Regions from separate parts of the Paenibacillus sp. J22R160 genome, predicted to be linked through region 2. Evidence: riboswitches for the same ligand, from Rfam matches in the RefSeq annotation. Region 2 holds a riboswitch; each other region holds the start of a gene.

Region 1 (4,273 bases), on a different contig from region 2:
GATGGCAATTTTTTGACTCCGGTTAAAAAATAGATACAGAGCAGTTATTGAGGCCAAGATAGCAATAATAATGGATAAAATGAACGGTACAGGCTGATAACGAATCGTTATATGCTGCAGGGCAGACATCCCGATATAATGCATGCCGCTAATGGCAAATCCCATCGTTGTTCCGCCAATGATGAGCTTGGTTCGGGTGAAGTTCCCTTGGAACGTAACGAAAAGCCCTACCAGCGCCCCACTGACCGCTACGACAATAGAGATACTGACCATAGAGATGTCGTAGGTGACTCCTTCCGGCAATTCATAAGCCAGCATGGCGATAAAATGCATGGACCATATTCCTACCCCCATGACGATGGCACTGCAAATCATCCAGCTCTTCTGATACCAGCCCTCCGAAGATGACACTTTGCGCGCCAAATTAAGCGCTGTAAAAGAGGCCAGCAAGGCGATGGTGAATGATAGGAGAACTAGGACGAAATTATAACTTTCCGTTATCGGGTGATGCATATGTGATCCTCATTTCTTCGTTGCTGTAGGGAAATTACTGTAGAGAAAATGTATGTTTCGTCTTCATCATGATCTCATTCAGTGTATGGCTATGTTCTTCCAATCTGTCGGCTAATTCCGACGCTTTGTTGATCAGGATATCCTGTTTGTCCGTTCGTTTACTGACTGATTTCACATTGTCGGTTAATTGGCTGGATAATACGGAAATTTCCTCCATGGAAGTGCTAAATTGCTGTGTGCTCGCTGACATCTGCTGCGACGTTCCCCTGATATCGCGCATTTGCGTAGCAACAGAATGGATCGATCCCAGGATGCGTCCAAATGCTTGTCCGGCAGACACAACGGCCTCATTTCCATGAGCAAAGGTACCAATGACTTGATCCATCGATTGAATGGAGGCTTCATTATTCACTTGAATATCTTCAATTAGCTCTGCAATTTGCTTAGCGGACTCGCTCGTTTGCTCGGCTAATTTGCGCACCTCTGTTGAAACAACCGTAAATCCTTTTCCGTGTTCGCCTGCGCGCGCTGCTTCGATAGCTGCGTTAAGGGCTAGCAAGTTCGTGCGCGAAGCGACATCTGTTATCAAATTAACAATTTGATTGATCTCTTGCGAGCGTTCTCCAAGCACTTTCACTTTCTCGGCGGTTGAATGAATCGCATGATGCATGGACTGCATCTGCTGCACGGCCAGCTGAATGGATTCATTCCCCTTTTCAGCCTCATAGGCTGCTTGACTGGATATCTCAGACGCACTGGCCGAGTTTTCTGCAATGTGGCAAATATCGGTGAGCATTTCGCTTATCGCTTTCCTGCTAACTTCTACGCCGTTTTCTTGATCACTAGCAGCCTGCTCTACCTGGTGCATCGTTTGAACGACCTCCATGGTCAAGCGATTAAGCTCATTTGACTGAGCGCTCAGACCGCTAGAGTTCAGTCGAACTTCCTGAGAAGTATGTGCAAGACTCTCGATAATGGACCTGACGGTCTGCTGCAGCTTATGATATTGTTCCTTTTCGAAACGCTCCGTTGCTTGGCGATTGGAGATGATTTGATACATGACCGCGCCAATGAAGAGGATGACGAAAATCAGGTGAATCGCCACCATTGTAAACGCATACACATTTGAACCGTAGACCAATTCGGGAAAAAAGAAGAACCCAAGCAGATGCTGGGCGGCAAAAAGAACCGTACTGCACAGCAGCAAGGCAATATTGTTATAGTACATAAGGATGGCTAACACCATGAAAATGGAAAAGTGATACTCCACCATTCCGTTGCCTCCAGCAATAATCGACATGGAGCATAACGTTAATGACAACGTATGAACAAGCGGGATCCAAGCATGTTCAGCTTGAAGACGAGAGAGCACAGCTCCGATGATAACAAGCACGATCGGTGTCCAGAAAAACATTTGATTTAAAAAACCGTGTGATAAAGCTGAATGCATGACTTCGTGTTCCATGAGCGAGTGATGAGCAAGGCGGTTAAGGGCATGGACCAACAAACTTAGGACGAGTGTCCCGATTACAATAAATTGCATAACACGGTTTTTCTCTTTCAAGCAAATTGCCTCCTTGGATGATGTTTTGACGAACAAAAAAAGACCACCCCGAATAAAGGATGATCTTGATCCTTCCCACTCGGTAACCTGTCAACCATATCATACAAAAATGTATGTGTTAGGCCATGGCTTTGCGTCTCATTGTTTCCAATGATTTGCCTTTGTCAATTAGTCAGTCATTCGTGCATGCAGTTTGTCTTAAATCTGTACTTATTATAGTGCGATAAATTTTAGTCTGTACATAGCAATAAATGTTGTATTATGTCGAAATGGATTAAAATATGATAAGGTTTACAAAATGTCAACGGACCGATGGATTCACTTATGACAAAACTTCATACTTTTGGAAAAAAAGAAGGTGCCCCAAGGAGCACCTTCTAGTCTTAAACCAGTTCCACATCAATCAACTTAAACTGTGTCACATCGACAATTCCACGGTTTGAAATCCGAATCTCAGGAATAACAGGCAGTGCTATCAATGAGAATGTCATAAACGGTGCGTTCAACGGGCAGCCAATTTGCTTCCATGCTCCTTCGAGCTGAGCAACCTCTTCAACGACTTCAAGCAAAGTCTTATCGGACATAAGGCCTGCAATCGTTAACGGAACTTGAGCCAGCACGCGGCCATTCTCAACGACAATTGTGCCGCCTCCCAATTTGGCAAGTTCATTAGCGGCAAAAGCCATATCCTGTTCATCAATGCCCATAACTATTAAATTGTGGCTGTCATGCGCTACGGTTGACGCTACTGCGCCGGATTTCAGTTGAAAGCCGCTTGAGAAACCAAGTGAAATTTCACCGGTGCCGCGGTGCCGCTCAATACAAGCAAGACGAACAACATCCTGTTGGATATCCGGTTGAATAATTCCTTGCTCGACACTTAGCGTGGCTGTCATTTTCGCTGTTCTTGCACTATTTTCAATTACCTGTACGACATTGACACTTGTTCGCTCTTCTTTACCGCGGCTCTTAAGCTGAAAGTCCTCTGCTGTGAGCTCTCGCTTCACATTCATGGAGCTGCAAATATGCGCCGGATATATATAAGTAGGGAATTCCTCGACAAGCTTGCCTTGGTCAAAGATAACCTTTCCATCCGTAATGACAGTTACAGGCTCAACCTTTTGCAAATCATCGAGTAATAAAATGTCTGCGCATTTACCTGGCGTAAGGCTGCCTAGGTCTTTATCCAGGTTAAAGTAACGCGCCACATTGATGGTAACCATTTGAATCGCGGTGACAGGATCAACGCCCTCTTCAATCGCTCGGCGCACCACATGGTTGAGATGCCCTTTCTCCACCAGTGTTTGCGGACTAACGTCATCCGTGACGAGGGAGATGTTAGATGTGTTTACTTTATCTTCGGTCACCACCTTGATGACCTCTTTGACATCATGCCAAGCGGAGCCTTCGCGAATCATCAGATGCATGCCCATACGGACTTTATGCAGTCCTTGCTCGCGCGTAACCGTTTCGTGATCGGAGGTCACGCCAGACGCAATATAGGCTTGCAGCATACGGTCATCCTCACTCGGGAAATGGCCCGTTACTGCTTTGCCGCTGTTAATCGTCGCTTCGATTTCCCCGCACATTTTCGGATCTCCGTACACGACACCAGGAAAATTCATCACTTCACCAAGACCGATCACATTATCCCACTGCAGTCCCTCTTCAATATCTTTCACTTCCAAGCTTGCACCCGCATCTTCCAAATCTGTTGTCGCAGGTACGCAGGACGGGAAGGTCGTGAATACTTTGAGCGGCAGCTGCTGCCCCTCTTCATGCATCAGCCTAACCCCTTCTGCCCCAAACACATTGGCAATCTCGTGCGGGTCCATGAAAATCCCCGTTGTTCCTTTGGGTAGAGCCGCTTTGGCAAACTCTGTAACAGAAAGCATGGTACTTTCAACATGCATATGTCCGTCTAGGAACCCAGGAGCTATGTATCTCCCTGCAGCGTCGATAACAACCGTTTGATCACCAATCGTGTGGTCTGCATGCCCGACAAATGCCACTCGTCCCTCTGCTACTGCGACATCCATGTGCGCAATTAATTCCCCTGAATACACATTGACCAATATGCCATTTTTAATGACAAGGTCAGCAAAAGCATTACCCATGGCGACTTTTGCCAACTTTCCGCTCACTTCAACTAATTTGTTTCTTTTATATGGAGTCATGTTCGTATTCTCCCTTTAT
Region 2 (4,273 bases):
CTTCGAAACATAAGTGAAAAGCAATCCACACCGTAAATGAGCATAATTCGTGATGTTAACCAAGTTGACATGGTCTTTTTGTAAAGCCCCACAATATAGGTTTTAAGCCCCAATTATTTATTATACTACCGCCGGTCAATAAAATCTAGATGACCTATTTTTAATTTTTTTCGGTCATCAATGTCAGGAATTGGTCGGGAGATAGCGGACTGCTGAACAGTTTACCTTGCACCTCCGTACATTGCAGAAATTTCAGGTACTCGAACTGTTCTTCCGTTTCGACACCTTTCGCGATTAATTTTAACCCTAATCGGTGAGCCATCCGGACGATAGCAGCAGCCAGCAGTTGGTTCTCGTCATCATCGACAAGATCCCTGATTAGCGTGCTGTCCAGTTTCACACTGTCAAGCGGCATACCCTCTAACCCGCTTCGTGTAAATAGCCCCGTACACAAGTCATCCATAGCAATGCGCACGCCAAGCTTTTTCAACATCATCAACTTCTTGCTCGCTTCTTGCACGTTGGAAGACGTGATGCTCTCCGTAAGGTCCAGCTCGACCAAACAAGGATCGATCCCTGTTTCTTGCAGCACATCAGCTATATACGAAATGAAATGATCATCTTTAAACTGTGTAGATTTAATCGTGAACGTCATTCTAAGCGGCTCTTGGCCTGCGTCCTGCCAGACTCTCATCTGTCTACACGCCGTTTGAAACGCCCATTTGCCGATAGGCACCATGAATCCAAGCTCATCCGCTGCTTTCCGCCAATCCATGAGCTTGCGCAGTTGCTTACTCCCCTTCTCCCAGTAAAGGCTGACCTCCATGCCGATGAGCTTACGGCCTGCGATTTCATATTGCGGCTGATACCGTAATTCAAAATGCTCATGCTCTAAAGCCAACTGGAGTTCGTTCTCCATGTGAGCTTTGCTCTTCACCATCGTATCAATGTCCGGCGCATAGAACTGAAACCGATTACTCTCATGGTTTTTGGCCTCGTACATCGCTTCATCCGCACGCTGAAGAAGTTGTTCGGGCCGAGTGCCATCTAGCGGATATAACGCAATCCCCATACTAGCGGTTATCGTAATGGTTTTTCCATCCAGGACGAAGGGTTCATCCAAAACACTTTGAATGCGCGTAGCCACTACTCTGACGTCTTCTGGTTTGGTAAAAGATTCAAGCAAAATAATAAACTCGTCGCCGCCCTGCCGATACACCGTATCCGATCCACGCAGACAGCCTAGCAATCTCTCAGCAGCCAGACGAATAAGCTGATCTCCAGAGGCGTGGCCTAAAGAATCATTGACCTCCTTGAATCTGTCCATGTCGAGAAATACAACAGCCGCAAGTTGGTCATAGCGCTGAGCATGCAGGAGTACGCGCTTCAGGCGGTCCTCAAACAGTCGTCGATTCGGCAATCCCGTTAATGTATCATGGTAGGCTAAATAGGCCAGCTGCTTACTCTTCTCCTCCTGCTCGATTCCATTAAGACGCAGGTGACGGATACAAATGGCAAAGAAGAAGCAAATAAGTGCTTGAATGAGGATGAACAACAGAATCTTCGGGGTAAACGTAAAAGAAGCAGCGGCAAGTAGATTGGCCGTCAGCAGAAAGAAACCCAGAATGCCCAAATAGCGGAGTTCCTGTGCTTTCGTCTGTTGAATCCACTTTAAAAAAAGGCTTCTCATTGGGGGGAACCTCCATTCCGGTCATCAAAAAAGGCTATTCCATTTGGAATAGCCGTAGGCATACCTGTATCGGTAAATTGCTCCTGTCGGCAGCCCAGCCATCATCGTTGCGGCGGCAACCTAAGACCCGGAGCTTTGCGTCCTTACCTTTCGGCAAGTTTGCCTTTACAATATTCAGGTAAAAAAAGAAAAAGCAGGACTAATTAACTATATCACAATTATTTCTACTCTGGCTATTTTCACTTAAATTAGCAAATTAAAAAGTTTGGGATCCTTATTTATTTCGATATAACCATAGTCCTTACGGGACAAGCGCTCAATAAGACCCTCATAATCATCTTTGTTTTTCAACTCGATACCGACTAGTGCTGGAGCATCATCCCGATTATTCTTTTTCGTATACTCAAAGCGGGTAATATCGTCGGTCGGCCCCAGAACTTCCTCTAAGAATTCACGCAAAGCGCCTGCGCGCTGAGGGAAATTGAGGATAAAATAGTGCTTCAAGCCCTCGTACACGAGCGATCTTTCCTTAATTTGCTGCATCCGGTCAATGTCATTATTACCACCACTGATGATACAAACGACATTCTTGCCGCGAATTTGATCCCGGTAAGCATCAAGCGCTGCAACCGGCAGAGCGCCTGCAGGCTCGATAACGATGGCATTGTTATTGTAAAGCTCCAGAATCGTCGTACATTCCTTGCCTGAAGGGATAACAACGATATCGTCCAGCTTTTCTTTGCAAATCTCAAAGGTCAGCTCGCCTACTTGCTTCACAGCTGCGCCGTCTACAAACTTCTCAATCGTAGACAAGGTCACGACCTTCCCTTGTTTGAGCGACTCCTGCATACTTGCGGCACCTTCTGGCTCAACGCCAATAATCTTAGTACGCGGAGAAACGCTGTCCACATAAGTAGCGACACCAGCTACAAGACCGCCGCCACCGATGGTTGCAAAGATAAAGTCAGGTGTATCGGACATTTGATTCATGATTTCCAGACCGACAGTTCCTTGCCCCGCTATCGTGCGAATATCATCAAAGGGGTGAATAAACACTTTATTCTCTTTGGCGCAGTAAGCCTTGGCGTGATTGGAGGAATCATCGAAAGAATCCCCAGTCAGAATCACTTCCACAAAAGATCCGCCAAATAACTTCACCTGCGAAATCTTTTGCCTTGGCGTTGTCGTTGGCATGAAGATTTTCCCTTCAATCCCTAACTGCTTACAAGAGTAAGCAACGCCCTGAGCATGATTGCCGGCGCTTGCACACACAACACCTGCTTCGCGTTCTTCCGGCGTTAAGCTTTGGATCACATTGTATGCCCCGCGAATTTTAAAAGATCGAACGACCTGCATATCTTCACGTTTCAAATAAACGTTACATTCATACAAGTTAGAGAGCAGCTCATTGCGTTGCAGAGGCGATGGTTCTATCACCTTGCTGAGCACATGATTGGCCCTTATAATTTCTTCCAAACCTACTTTTCCGGAAACAACCATTTTCTCTTACTTCCTTTCTCTTCAATATGCGTAATAAATTTTAAAGATTATTGTAGCATACTGAAGAGCGCCTGTAAGAAAATATTATTGGAACATTTTATGAATGCGATGTTTCACTCCAAATTGTGGCGGGTATTAAGAAGCAAGATACTTTATAAGGAGTGATTATCATGTCGACTCAGCCACGTAATATTGACATTGAAGAACGCCATGTGGAGAAGAAATCGGATTCCAGCTTAGTAGCTTCCACCTTCATTAAGTATGCGGCTTACATCATTATCATCTTCGGAGTTCTATATTTCTTAGTTCGATATGTATTTCCAATGTTTTAGAACATGGATAAGCGCGTGAAGAAGGGGCTATCTTGTGGGTTTATGACCCGTAAGGTAGCCTCTTTTCAGTTTATGCGATGAATGACCACACGAATCTCGCACCAGTCGGAACTATGGTCCTCTATTTTTTGAAAAACTGCCGCTTCCTCTAGTAATGGGAACTACAGTTCTCTATTTGGTCCCTATCACGTTAAAATTGAGCGTTTGGAGACAAATAATGCCCTGTAGTTCCCCTCAAACCTCGAAATGAGCTCATTTCGTTCAAATAGCGCCCCATAGTTCCCATTCGCTGAGTGATGCTGACTTCATCCCGACTTTATGCCGGCCTCCTAGTAGTAATAACGTGGCTGATCTTGCAGTTCCGCCCGTTTCTGCAAGAAGCGGTAAAACGCGCTAGCTGCTTGCGCCCTTGACACTTCTTGCTGCGGCGCAAATTTGCCATCGTTGAGGGACATAATGTTAAGCCCTACCACAATCGCTGCTGTACCCACTTGTTTAACATCAGCGGCATCTGAGAATTGGCTGTTGAACACGCCATCGAATTTCGCCAAGCTTTTGTACCCAAGCGCCTTGACGATCAGTTGTGCCATCTCTTCGCGACTCAGCGTAGCCTCTGGGTTGAAATCAGCGCCAACATCCAGCAAACCGCGATCAACCGCATTCTCGACATAGGCGAAATAAGGCGAAGCGTTGCTCACATCAGCAAAGGAGGCTTTGCGTTCCGCTCCGTAATAGATACCGCCGTTCCCGC
Region 3 (4,273 bases), on a different contig from region 2:
CCACAATGGACTGAAGTCGATCCAACATAACGGATCACTCCTTTCTTTATTTTTCATTTATTAAACATTAAATCGGAAATGCATAACGTCGCCGTCATTCACCACGTACTCTTTACCTTCCAGACGCACTTGCCCTTTTTCCTTCGCGCCATTCATGGAGCCAGCCGTTACCAAATCCGTATAAGACACAACCTCGGCACGAATAAATCCACGCTCGAAATCGGTATGAATCACACCAGCCGCTTGAGGAGCTTTCGTTCCTTTGCGGATTGTCCAAGCTCTTACTTCCTGCACCCCAGCTGTAAAATACGTATACAAGCCAAGCTTGCGATAAGCGGCTTTAATCAATCTATTCAAGCCGGACTCTTGAAGTCCCAACTCTTCGAGGAACATCGCTTTTTCTTCATCTTCGAGCTCAGCAATCTCAGACTCCACCTTCGCGCTGATCGAAACAACTTCGTTGTTTTCTTTCTCCGCGTACTCCTTAACGATTTTGACGAATGGATTCTCATCTGCTGTGGATACTTCGTCTTCGCTCACATTGGCCGCATAAAGGACCGGCTTCATTGTCAGCAAGTGTAGATCGCGGACGAGCAGCTTCTCATCATCGCTCAAATCGATGCTGCGCGCTGGCAGATCGTTATAAAGAGCTTCCTTGATGCGTTCCAGACACTCAACCTCGGCTACAACTTTCTTGTCGCCGCCCTTCAGGTTTTTGCGGGAGCGCTCGATCTTTTTCTCAACGGACTCAATATCAGCCAAAATCAATTCGAGATTAATCGTCTCGATATCGCCAATCGGATCTACTTTACCGGAGACGTGAGTAATATTATCATCCTCAAAACAACGGACAACATGCACAATGGCATCCACTTCGCGAATATGTGCCAAAAATTTATTTCCAAGCCCTTCGCCTTTGCTCGCGCCCTTCACCAAACCCGCAATATCCACGAATTCAAAGGCTGTCGGAACAATGCTCTTAGGGACAATCATCTCTACCAGCTTGTGCAATCTCTCGTCCGGTACTTCAACTACCCCAACATTCGGATCTATCGTACAGAACGGATAGTTTGCAGATTCTGCCCCCGCCTGTGTAATTGCATTAAACAATGTCGATTTTCCTACGTTCGGTAGACCGACGATACCTGCTTTCAAAGCCATCGTAGTTACAACTCCTTAATTTTCGAAAATCATCCTTCTTATTATATAGTACTTGGAACGCAAAAAAAAGCCTGTAGGCTACTGATTAGCCGCAGACTTTTTTTCCAGTGCCTTTTTTGTTTCATTTTCCCGCTTCTGGACGAAGTAGGTTTCTATCTGATTTTTTAAAATAAATCCGCGCAGCGCGTTCGTTTTCTCTTCTGGGATGCTGATAAAACTTGCCCCGTAGTAATAGCTGTCATTCGTTTTCTCTTGCCGAACAATTTCCATTGTACATGGCACCAAAAAGCCCAAAATCAACTCTACTTCAAGTTGAGAATTCTTTTGAATGACTTTCTCAAGCATCACATTTTCATTAATCGTGAATCCCAGGCCATTAACGGATAGATTTTTGATAGAGAACCGAATCGGTGTTTCAAACTGATGTTTAAGTCTCTTGTTTCTGTCTTGAATTCCGAAAAGAAGCCCTTCATTCTTCACATCTACGCGAGGGAACTCCCGCTTCTCCGTAAACTTCCTGCGATTTTCAGGGGGATTCAGGACAATTAATGAGCCCCGATCTTTGGCCACAACTGCCGTATCCATAACAAACAGCCCGGATTTCGTGTATACCGTCATTTTACACTTATCTCCCAGCGCAAAAACATCATATTCCGGCAGCTCCACTTCAATGATGTCACCGAGTGCGTAAGTCAACACGCCAGTGGCTACGAAATCTTCCTTGCTCAGCATCGCTTTGCTGTCAATCATCACTTCAGCGTCGTATCCTTCCTTGCTGCCGTAAAACTTCGCTGATTTTTGTCTGCTAACCATTTCGTTAATTACCCCTCCCCCGCATGCCATGCCATATAAAAAAATAGACTGCCCCATTGCCGGGAACAGCCTATTACCTCAACCTAAAAAAGCATCGATTTTCGGTAACCAGGCTGTCGTAGTTCCATTGGAACCGTAGACCCTCGGCTTTGCGTCCTTGCCTTTCGGCAAGTTTGCCATTATCGAACCCTGCTAATGAATGTCATGCTTTGTCGTGCAATATCGTACTTTATGGTCTAAAAGACCTACTTATCTCTCATTATACGGATGGATTTCCTTATTATCAACTAATTCACTTGCATACATCTAGTATTTGTTGTATGAATGAAAAAAGAAATAAATATCCACAACTTTTTAAGTTATACACATTGTTATCCACAGGTTGTTAACAACGAATATCTGTTCGATCCTTTGTTCACATGTGGATAAGATTATTTTTAGTGAGGTGTCCCCCTGTGGATGAATATAATGAGCATATCCCTTGGATGAAAGCGGCTATAGAGGAAGCACAAAAAGCCGAAGCTATTCGAGAGGTGCCGATTGGAGCCGTTGTTGTCCATCAAGGGCAAATTATTGGCCGCGGCTACAATCTTCGAGAAACTACGCTGGATCCGCTTGCCCATGCTGAAATGATTGCTATTAAGCAGGCCAGCGAGCATTTGCAAGCATGGCGCTTGCTTGACTGTAAGCTCTACGTCACGTTAGAGCCTTGCCCGATGTGTGCGGGCGCGATCGTACAGGCGCGCGTTCCGCAGGTGATCTATGGCACGACCGATCCCAAAGCCGGCTGCGCGGGAACGTTGATGAACTTGCTGCAGGAGGATAGGTTCAACCACCGGGTCGATGTGGTCAGCGGTGTGCTGCAAGAGGAGTGCGCGACGATGCTTACGCAGTTTTTTCGGAAGCTGCGCGGCAAGGAATAGACGGTTGGGCGAGCAAGATTCGTAAGCGGTGGCCTGGCAATATTGTGCGAACGGACGGGAACTATGATCCGCTATTCGCCGGATATTGCGCATTTCAGCGAGGAAGAGCAACTGTGGTGGTCCGCTATATCTTCAATTTTAGCCGTAATGTTAGCTATCTTGGCTGAATAGGACCCTGTAGTTCCGTCTGAGCTTGGAAATCTGTGATTTGGCAAAATAGCAGCCTGTAGTTCCTCAGCGCACGATGCAATCAGCGTGGACATGCATAAATAAGCTCCGGAACTTACTTCTTAACCTTGCACCACATAAGGCTTCGTGCTATCATAATCTTTGCCATGCGCCCGTAGCTCAGCAGGATAGAGCAACAGTTTCCTAAACTGTAGGCCGGATGTTCGAATCATCTCGGGCGCGTATACAACAAAACGCCAGTTAACGGTATTAGCCGCTAACTGGCGTTTATTTTTTAATTCTCAGGACAATTATTATCTTTTAAAGCTGTTTTCATACTTTCTTTTAATTTATCTACATAGCCAACAATACCGCCAGAATACTGGCTAAGATTTGCATTGTATTGATCTACAGCACTCTGTATCTTCCCTGTGTAAAGAGCCGCGATCTCCCGACATACAGGACCTGAAACTGGCGAAGTGGACACAGGCAGCGGTGTAGAGGTTGGTTGAGGCTTATTGGGAACAGACAAATCGGTTGTATTGTCTACGTGCTGATGGCTCCAATTCTTAATAAAATCGTATTCTGCAATTTTGTCCTTACTACTCTTACTGAATTCCTCAGCATTTGATCGCTTGACCGTAATAAAGTCTGTGACCGAACCATTATGAAATAGGCTAACAATCATTGAATCTACTGGTGAATTGACCAAAAAACCAGACAGTGCAATGATATGATCGTTATTTTTATTAGAATCACCTGACAATTCTAAATCCACTTTTAAGTAGACGCCATATTCGTTATAGATAAGCTGGACATTTTTAGCCTGATTTTCTTTGGCTTTCTCATTTAAGGACGGAATGGCAGCTGCAAAATCTTTCATTGCGTTATCTTCCCTTACTCGAGGGAATGCAAGATCAACCGTGTACTTCTCAGCATCCCATGTCACCGATGCCCCGGTTTGTTTCAGTAGGTACAACGGCACAACCGTTCTGCCATCTTGTATGGTAGCAGGCACATCCTCGGCTTGAAGTTCTTTCCCCCCGAATAAAACCTTCACGATCGGAGTCCCCTTGTAGTCACCATGAAGGCTTGCTGCATGGACGACACCAGCCAAACAGAAAAAAGCTAACATAGACACAATTACTTTCTTTTTTTCCATCAAAATTTTCTCCCCAGCCTAATTTATCTTGTTGATTGTCACTTGT

What was found. A riboswitch is a leader RNA that binds a small molecule or an ion and turns the genes downstream of it on or off. The one in region 2 is predicted to bind cyclic di-GMP.
Region 1: linked by a shared signal. The riboswitch ahead of AC58UW_RS23045 (methyl-accepting chemotaxis protein) and the one ahead of AC58UW_RS25340 (putative bifunctional diguanylate cyclase/phosphodiesterase) in region 2 are both predicted to bind cyclic di-GMP.
Region 3: linked by a shared signal. The riboswitch ahead of AC58UW_RS21515 (PilZ domain-containing protein) and the one ahead of AC58UW_RS25340 (putative bifunctional diguanylate cyclase/phosphodiesterase) in region 2 are both predicted to bind cyclic di-GMP.

Annotation. Positions count from the first base shown of each region.
Region 1 covers NZ_JCAUAU010000014.1:11,063-15,335, reverse strand. Annotated here, with positions in the region: gene AC58UW_RS23050 (putative bifunctional diguanylate cyclase/phosphodiesterase) at 1-513, opposite strand, end outside; gene AC58UW_RS23045 (methyl-accepting chemotaxis protein) at 548-2,077, opposite strand; cyclic di-GMP riboswitch class I at 2,156-2,247, opposite strand; gene ade (adenine deaminase) at 2,461-4,254, opposite strand.
Region 2 covers NZ_JCAUAU010000017.1:50,847-55,119, reverse strand. Annotated here, with positions in the region: gene AC58UW_RS25340 (putative bifunctional diguanylate cyclase/phosphodiesterase) at 161-1,690, opposite strand; cyclic di-GMP riboswitch class I at 1,776-1,864, opposite strand; gene ilvA (threonine ammonia-lyase IlvA) at 1,934-3,190, opposite strand; gene AC58UW_RS25330 (hypothetical protein) at 3,361-3,522, shown strand; gene AC58UW_RS25325 (S-layer homology domain-containing protein) at 3,852-4,273, opposite strand, start outside.
Region 3 covers NZ_JCAUAU010000012.1:23,115-27,387, reverse strand. Annotated here, with positions in the region: gene prfA (peptide chain release factor 1) at 1-28, opposite strand, end outside; gene ychF (redox-regulated ATPase YchF) at 61-1,161, opposite strand; gene AC58UW_RS21515 (PilZ domain-containing protein) at 1,240-1,974, opposite strand; cyclic di-GMP riboswitch class I at 2,075-2,162, opposite strand; gene tadA (tRNA adenosine(34) deaminase TadA) at 2,430-2,897, shown strand; tRNA gene AC58UW_RS21505 (tRNA-Arg) at 3,235-3,308, shown strand; gene AC58UW_RS21500 (stalk domain-containing protein) at 3,361-4,227, opposite strand.